DNA from 2 places in the Nocardia sp. NPDC050175 genome. Region 1 is predicted to be linked to the other one. Evidence: riboswitches for the same ligand, from Rfam matches in the RefSeq annotation. Region 1 holds a riboswitch; the other holds the start of a gene.

The links. Region 1 has a riboswitch for cobalamin ahead of metE (5-methyltetrahydropteroyltriglutamate--homocysteine S-methyltransferase). Riboswitches for the same ligand answer to the same signal wherever they lie in the genome.
Region 2: it holds a riboswitch for cobalamin, as region 1 does, so the genes downstream of both, cobN (cobaltochelatase subunit CobN) here and metE (5-methyltetrahydropteroyltriglutamate--homocysteine S-methyltransferase) in region 1, are expected to answer to the same signal.

What each region holds. Positions count from the first base shown of each region.
Region 1 is NZ_JBITJI010000005.1:313,811-317,992, reverse strand. Features, by position in the region: gene ACIBK2_RS19255 (nuclear transport factor 2 family protein) at 41-418, shown strand; gene metE (5-methyltetrahydropteroyltriglutamate--homocysteine S-methyltransferase) at 758-3,025, opposite strand; cobalamin riboswitch at 3,177-3,384, opposite strand; gene ACIBK2_RS19245 (glycosyltransferase) at 3,642-4,182, shown strand, end outside.
Region 2 is NZ_JBITJI010000011.1:67,493-71,674, reverse strand. Features, by position in the region: gene cobN (cobaltochelatase subunit CobN) at 1-1,397, opposite strand, end outside; cobalamin riboswitch at 1,430-1,551, opposite strand; gene ACIBK2_RS31990 (nuclear transport factor 2 family protein) at 1,794-2,234, opposite strand; gene ACIBK2_RS31985 (precorrin-3B synthase) at 2,427-3,635, shown strand; gene ddaH (dimethylargininase) at 3,761-4,182, opposite strand, start outside.

The DNA.
Region 1 (4,182 bases):
ACGCGGTTCGCCCGCCCGGCAGCAGAAAGTGAGCCCGCCCATGCCGACTCCCGACGAACTCGTCCGCGATATGTGCCGCAGCTGGTCCGACCCGGATCCGGACCGGATCGCGTCCTTCTTCGCGGAAAACGCTGTCTACCACAACATTCCGCTCGAACCGGTGGTCGGCCGCACGGCCATCCGCGACTTCATCGCCGGCTTCCTGACCACCTTCGGGGCCATCGACTTCGACATCCACCACCAGATCACCTCCGGCAACCTGGTCATGAACGAACGCACCGACACCCTCCACAGCGCGGACAAGACCATTCCACTCCCGGTCACCGGCGTCTTCGAGGTAGCCGACAACACCATCCTCGCCTGGCGCGACTACTTCGACATGGGCGTCATCAACCGCGCGTTCAACCTGGAAGGCTGACCGTCCCCGGGAAATTCGTGGCAACTGGTCGGAACCGAACCGCGAGCGCACGCGTCGAAGGTGGATAGGGGCGATTCATGGAGTGGTTTCACTAGGTGCAAGGAGGGGTTGGGATGGATCGTTGTCCCGGGTGTCATACCGCGTGGCGAAGAGGGATGAGCTCCAGGTCACGGCAGCAACCGGTCAAGCGAACCGAGGAGCCGTGCGAGCGATACACGTCACGGCGGCGCCGGGTCTCCCGACCCGAGCCCGAGGCGGGCTGAGGGCGAAGGTGATTGAGCTCGGCGCCTCCGCCTGGATCAGGCGGAGGCGCCGAGCGTCAGCGAACAGCCGAGACGGTCAGCGTACGGCGGTCGCGGCGGCGACCATGTTGCGCAGCGACGCCTCCACCTCGACCTGGCCGCGGGTCTTCAGCCCGCAGTCCGGGTTGACCCACAGCCGTTCGGCGGGAACGGCTTTCAGTGCCGCGCGCAAGGAGGTGGTGATCTCCTCCACGCTGGGCACCCGGGGCGAGTGGATGTCGTAGACACCCGGCCCGACGCCGAGGTCGAAGCCCGCCGCGTTGAGGTCGTCGAGCACCTCCATCCGCGAGCGCGCCGCCTCGATCGAGGTCACGTCGGCGTCCAGGCCGGCGATCGCGTCGATCACCTCGCCGAACTCCGAGTAGCACAGGTGGGTGTGCACCTGGGTGGCGTCCGAAACACCGGAGGTGGCCAGGCGGAACGACTGCACCGACCAGTCGAGGTAGGCCTGCTGGTCGGTCTTGCGCAGCGGAAGCAGCTCGCGCAGCGCGGGCTCGTCGACCTGGATGACGCGGATGCCCGCGGCCTGCAGATCCACCGTCTCGTCCCGGATCGCCAGCGCGACCTGCCGCGCCGAGTCGCCGAGCGGCTGGTCGTCGCGCACGAACGACCAGGCCAGGATGGTGACCGGCCCGGTGAGCATGCCCTTGACCGGCTTCGCGGTGAGCGACTGGGCGTAGCTGATCCAGTCGACGGTCATCGGCGTCGGCCGCTTGACATCGCCGAACAGGATCGGCGGCCGCACGCAGCGGGAACCGTAGGACTGCACCCAGCCCAGCTCGGTGGCGGCGAAGCCGTCGAGCTGCTCGGCGAAGTACTGCACCATGTCGTTGCGCTCCGGCTCGCCGTGCACCAGCACGTCGAGGCCCAACTTCTCCTGCAGCGCAATGACATCGGCGACCTCGGCGCGCATCCGGCGGATGTATTCCGCCTCGTCGATCTCGCCCTTGTTGAACGCGGACCTGGCCAACCGGATCGCCGAGGTCTGCGGGTACGAGCCGATCGTGGTGGTCGGCAGCGGCGGCAGTTGCAGCTGCTCCTGCTGCAGCACGCGACGCTCTTCGGCGGGTGCGCGCCGGATCGCGTCCGGGCCGAGCTCGGCCAGCCTGGCCCGCACCTGCGGGTCGTGCAGCCGGGTGTCGGCCTGCCGCGCCGCCAATGCCGCACGGGTGTCGGCCAATTCGGTGCTGATCGCCTCGGTGCCCTCGGTCAGCGCCGTCGCCAGCAGCCGAACCTCGGCCACCTTCTCGGTGCCGAACGCCAGCCACGACCGCAGCCGCTCGTCCAGCTTGGTCTCCGCGGCCAGCGTGTATGGCACGTGCAGCAGCGAGCAGGAGGTCGAAACCGCCACCGAGGCAGCCGAACCCAGCAGGGTGCCCAGCGTGGCGAGCACGGCGTCGAGATCCGCGCGCCAGACGTTGCGTCCGTCGACCACACCGGCCACCAGCAGCTTGCTCGCCAGTGCCGGGATACCGGCCACGTCGGAAACGCTGGTGCCGGCGGTGAAGTCGAGCGCGACGCCCTCGATGTCGGTGCCTGCCAGCGCGTTCAGCGCCGCGTCGGCGTGCCCGAAGTAGGTCGCCACCAGGATCGCGGGTCGCTCGGCCGAAGCGGTCAGCTCGGTGTAAGTGCTTCGCACCAGCTCGATTTCGGCCTCGGTGAGGTCGGTGACCAGCGCGGGCTCATCGATCTGCACCCAGCCGACGCCCGCCTCGGCCAGCAGCCGGAGCAGTTCGGAGTACAGCGGGACGAGTTCGGCGAGCCGGTCCAGGGCCGCACCACCGGTGGCCTTGGCCAGCTTCAGGAAGGTGATCGGACCGACCACCACCGGACGGGCGGGCGCGCCGAGCGCGAGCGCCTCGCGCACCTCGTCGAGCAGCTTGTCCGGGTTCAGCGAAAACGCGGTGTCCTGGTCGATTTCCGGCACCAGGTAGTGGTAGTTGGTGTCGAACCACTTGGTCATCTCCAGCGGTTCGACGGTTTCGTTGCCGCGCGCGGCGGCGAAGTAGCGGTCCAGCGGATCGGCGATCCCGGCCACCCGCGGCGGCAGCGCGCCGAGCAGGACGGCGGTGTCGAGTACCTGGTCGTAGTACGAGAAGGTGCCCACCGGGATCGAATCCAGGCCTGCCGCCTGTAGTTCGGCGAGTTGGGCGTGGCGCAGGTCGCGTGCGACGGTGTGCAGCTGATCGGCGTCGATCTTGCCTGCCCAGTAGGCCTCGGTGGCCCGCTTGAGCTCACGCCGCGGTCCGACCCTAGGTAGCCCGAGAACCGTTGCGGTGAACGGTGTCTGATTTACAACAGTCACGTTGTCTCTCCAGTGCTGGTGTCGTAGGCCCTCGCCATGCGGGCTGCGCGGCTACCGGGTGACACGTCAGGAGATTTCGACAACAGAGCCCGACACATCAAGTACTGGTAGACCGCGCGCCCAGATCCACGAGGCGGTGGCCGTCGGATACGGCGTATCCGACACGGCTGGCAGGTCTTCGGACTCACAGGCACCGGCCTGGTCGGCCGACCTACTGGCCGTCGCTTCCCGGGTGTTGTGCGCCCAGTGCTTGTGACGGCGTTCGTTCCTGCTTACCGCTGCGGGACAGTCCCGGATTCCCACCGGGTTCCCTCTCGCCCGTCCGCCCTTTCGAGGCGGCCGAACTCGGCTCCGCAACGCGACGACGGGGCTCCATCTCGTACGCGCGCGGTGAACCAGCTGCACCCACCAGCATAGGGCGCTTGGCGAGAGCGCGGTGCGGCCGGGCGGTGCGGCGGTCGCTCTCGATCGTCAGGCCCGCGTTGTCTGGTCATCTGTCCAAGTCTGTGAGGAACCCCACGGAAATCGGGTGTAGCCCAGCTTTCCGGAATATGTCTAAAGTTGTCACCCTCTGGGGAGAACTTCGGCGCGGGGGTCGATACCAGGAGTGCTTGTGGTGACTGAACGATCGGTATCGATCGTCATTCCAACATATGTAGCGACGGCCGAGGGTCGTGATCTGCTCGATATACAGCTGGACGCCTTGGCGCGTCAAGACTATCCGGGGGAATTCGACGTTGTCATAGCCGACAACGGCTCACCGGTCGACGTGCGCGTCCATATCGAAAACCATCAGGTCCGGGATCGGCTGAAGCTCCAGTACGTAGACGCGTCAGGCCGGTCGGGTGCCGCATTTGCCCGAAATGTCGGAGCCGGTAGTGCCACGGGCGAGGTGTTACTGTTCTGTGATCATGACGACCGCGCGTACCCGAGCTGGATCAGCCGCATGGTCGAGTTCCTGGATGAGGGCTACGACCTGACTTGTTCTGCGATCGAGGGCGATTCGCTCAACGCGGACCACCCGCGCCTGGTCGCCAACATCCCGGCACCGGACCAATTCCAGCCGCTCGGCGTTTATGCTCCTGTGATCATCGGCACGAGCATGGCGTGCCGCGCGGAGGTCTATCGGAAGCTCGGCGGACAGGACGTCAGCTATG
Region 2 (4,182 bases), on a different contig from region 1:
CCGAAACGCAATGCGGCGATGACGATCTCGCCGTTCGGGTCGGCGGAACGGTCGACGTAGAGCTCGCCGGGCGGCGGGCCCCACGCCTCGATGACGGCCTCGCGCAGGTCCTCGGGCAACGTGTCGAACCAGGCCGTGTAGGCGGCCGCGCCGATCCGAATCGGGTTGCCCTCCAACTGTTCCGCGGTCAGCCAGTCCGGATCCTGGCCGCCCGCCGCGATGAGCGCGTGGATGAGGGCGTCGCCGTCCTGCTCGTCGAGGCCGGGGATCTCACCCGGTTCGCCGAGGTGGTAACCGGCGGTGCGCATTTCGGTGAGCAAGCGGATGGCGCTCGCGGGGGTGTCGAGGCCGACGGCGTTGCCGATGCGGGCGTGCTTGGTCGGGTAGGCGGACAGCATCAGGACGACGCGCTTGCGATCGGCCGGGATGTGCCGCAGCCGGGCGTAGCGCACCGCGATGCCCGCGACCCTGGCCGCGCGCTCGGCGTCGGGGACGTAGGTGGACAGGCCGTCGGCGTCGAACTCCTTGAAGGAGAACGGGACCGTGATGATCCGGCCGTCGAACTCGGGGACGGCGACCTGGGTGGCGACGTCGAGCGGCGACATGCCGTCGTCGTTGGCGGCCCACTGTTCGCGGCCGCTGGTCAGGCACAAGCCTTGCAGGATGGGCACATCCAGGTCGGCGAGCGCGCCGACATCCCAGGCCTCGTCCTCGCCGCCCGCCGAGGCGGTGGCGGGCTTGGTGCCACCCGCGGCGAGCACCGTCACCACGAGGGTGTCGGCCTGGCGCAGTGTCGCAAGCAGTTCCGGCTCGGCGGTGCGCAGCGAGGCGCAGTACAGCGGCAGGGCGCGCGCACCCGCGTCTTCGATCGCACGGCAGAGGGCGTCGATGTAGCCGGTGTTCCCGGCGAGATGCTGTGCGCGGTAATAGATCACCGCGACGGTGGGCTGATCGGCGGCCGGCTCGGCCGAAACCCGTTCCAGCACACCCCAGCTCGGCAGCTGCACCGGCGGCTCGAAGCCGTGGCCGGTCAGCAGGACCGTGTCGGAGAGGAAGTTGTGCAGCTGCAGCAGGTTGTCCGACCCGCCAGCGGCCAAGTAATTATGTGCGTCGGCGGCGACACCGCCGGGCACGGTCGAGCACTCCATCAGCTCCGCGTCCGGCGCGATCTCGCCGCCGAGCGCCACCATCGGCACGCCGCTGGCCCGGATGGCGTCGAGGCCGTCCTCCCAGGCGCGCTTGCCGCCGAGGATGCGCACGATCACCAGATCGGCGCCGTCGAGCAGCGCGGGCAGGTCGTCCACCAGCAGCCGTGCGGGGTTGCCCCACCGGTACGCGGCGCCACTCGCGCGGGCGCTCAGCAGATCGGTGTCGGACGTGGACAGCAGCAGAATCACAGGTGACGGCCTTCCTCGGGTTACGCGCCCATCGGGGGTTGCTGCTCGCCGGAGAGGGTCTGGCTTTTCACAGTGGCGCGACCGCACCGGATTTCCACCGGTTTCCTCGTCGCCCGTCGAGCATGCAGATGCTACCTGCTGTGCGGTTGCGTTCCGCTCAGGCGGTCACCGCGCGGGCCTTCGTCGACCTGAAGCCGGCCGTGGTCCGGTCGCGCGCTGCTGCCCTGCAGGTCGCCCTACTGGGTAGGGCCTCCCGCCCAGCCTCAGGCCGAATTCGCCAAGGTCGCTTTCATCCACGGCGCTCAGCAACCCTGGTCTGGCGTTCGCGCCGCGACAGACAGGCGAAGGTGCCGCCGTTCCTTCAGGGCCGGCGTCATCTATCGCTGATCGGGCGGGTCAGGTCAGATCGGCGTTTCCATCGATGACTTTGAGCTGGTAGTGGAACTTGTTGACGCGCCAGCCGTTCGGAGTCCGCTCGGCGCCGATGGCGTAGCTGCCGACGAAGGTGCGGGTCTTACCGTTGGTGGCGGAATTCTTCACGTGTACCGCGATGGCGTCCGCGTGGACGTTGGCCGTGTCATCCGCCAGCTCGATCAGATGGTTTCCGGACTGGTGATGCAGCTCGTCCAGGTCAGCGAGCCCGACCCGCCAGTCCTCGACGATGTCGGCCGCGTCCCGCTCACCGACCGGGCCGCCGAATCCGCCGTCGAAATCGACCTTCGGCGTGAATACGGCGTCGACCAGGTCGCTCCAACGACGCTGGTCGGTGTAGACGAACATCCGGGTGACCACGTCGATGATCGCGAGTCGATCTGCCAGGGTAGAGATTTCAGACATATGTCTCACATTAGCGATCCCCAACGTTCACCGCTCGCCATTAATCACCACCATCGCCCCCTTGCCGACTTGACGTACGAAGGGTGTTCTTGACGCACGCTGCAACATGCGTCAAGAACACCCTTCGTACGTCAAGTCGCTGTCGGTGGTCGGCGGTCGACGGTCGGCGGGGGTACGTACGCTGGGTGGACTATGAGTCGACGTGTTCCGGATTCCTGTCCCGGTGTGCTGCGGTTGCATGAAGCTGCCGATGGGCCGTTGGCGCGGATACGGGTGCCCGGCGGGCGGGTGACGCCGGGGCAGTTGCAGGTGTTGGCGGAGGCGGCGCGGGAGCTCGGGGACGGGAATATCGAGCTGACGTCGCGGGGGAATGTGCAGTTGCGGCAGGTGCGGGACGCGGGTGCGCTGACCGGTCGGCTCGAGGCGGCCGGGTTGTTGCCGAGTCACACGCACGAGCGGGTTCGCAATATCGTCGCTTCGCCGCTGTCCGGTCGGATCGGTGGTTCGGCGGATGTGCATGCGCTTGTTCCGGTCCTCGATGCCGGGCTGCTGGCCGCGCCGCGCCTGGCCGAGTTGCCCGGGCGGGTGCTGTTCACGCTCGATGACGGGCGTGGGGACGTCAGTGGACTGAGTGCCGATATCGGCGTACATGCCACGGGCACAGACGAATTCGCGCTGCTGCTCGCGGGACGGGACACCGGCATTCGGATCTCGGCCGCCGACGCGGTGGATGTGATGCTCGCCGCGGCGCAGGGGTTTCTCGACCTGCGCGGCGATGACGCGGGCCAGTGGCGCCTGCACGATATCGAGGACGGTGCCGAGCAGGTGGCCGAGATGCTTGCCCTCACTCGCGGTACTGATCGAGTGGAAATCGGTGCGGCCCAGGATATTCCGATCGGCTGGCTGGATCAGGACAACGGATTGGTCAGCCTCGGTGCCGGAGTTCGTCTCGGCTCCCTGCCCGCGCGCACGGCCGAATTCATCGCCGCCATCGAGCGTCCGGTATTCATCACCCCGTGGCGCAGCCTGGTCATCACCGATATGGACGAATGGACCGCCGAGCAGGTCGTCCGCGTGCTGGCCCCGATGGACCTGATCTTCGACGCCAACTCCCCCTGGCTGCAGGTCAGCGCCTGCGCGGGGCGACCTGGTTGCGCGAAGTCACTCACCGATGTCCGCGCCGACGTGACGGCAGCCGTCGAATCAGGGCGCGTGCTTCCGGCAGAGCCGAATCAGCCTACGCACCAGGACATCCCGATCCTCGCCGCAGCCGAGGTGACCGTCGCCGGCCGCCAACACTGGTCCGGCTGCGACCGCCGCTGCGGCCGCCCCCGCGGCACAGTCACCGACGTCATCGCCACCGACACCGGCTACCGCCAATCCTCGCCGCCGACGACCTGACCGTCACCGCTCTCGCCGCCAATCACCGAAATCCGCACTCCCTCTCGGGATTTGCACTCGCAATAGGGCCGAATTCTGAGTGCAGATCCCGAGAGTGGGTGCGGATTTTGCGGTGATGGGGTTGGCTACTCGTGGACTTCCAGGGTGCAGCACTTGACGCTGCCGCCGGCCTTGAGGAGTTCCGACATGTCGATGCCGATCGGGTTGTAGCCGCGGGCGCGCAGGGCTTCGGTCAGGGCCGTGGCCTTGTTGCTGAGGAAGACGTTCAAGCCGTCGGAGACACCGTTCAAGCCGAGGACCTCGGCGTCCGCGTCGGTGGCGACGATGGCGTTCGGGAACAGCTCGGTGAGCACCGCCTGGCTCGCCGCGCTGAAGGCGGGCGGGAAGTAGGCGATGGTGGTGTCGTCGAGGGGCAGCAGGACGGTGTCGAGGTGGTAGAAGCGCGGGTCGACCAGCTCCAGCGACACTACCTCGCGCGAAAAGTGCTGGGCCACTTCCTGATGCGCGGCGAGCGAGCTGCGGAAGCCCATGCCTGCCAGCATCCGCT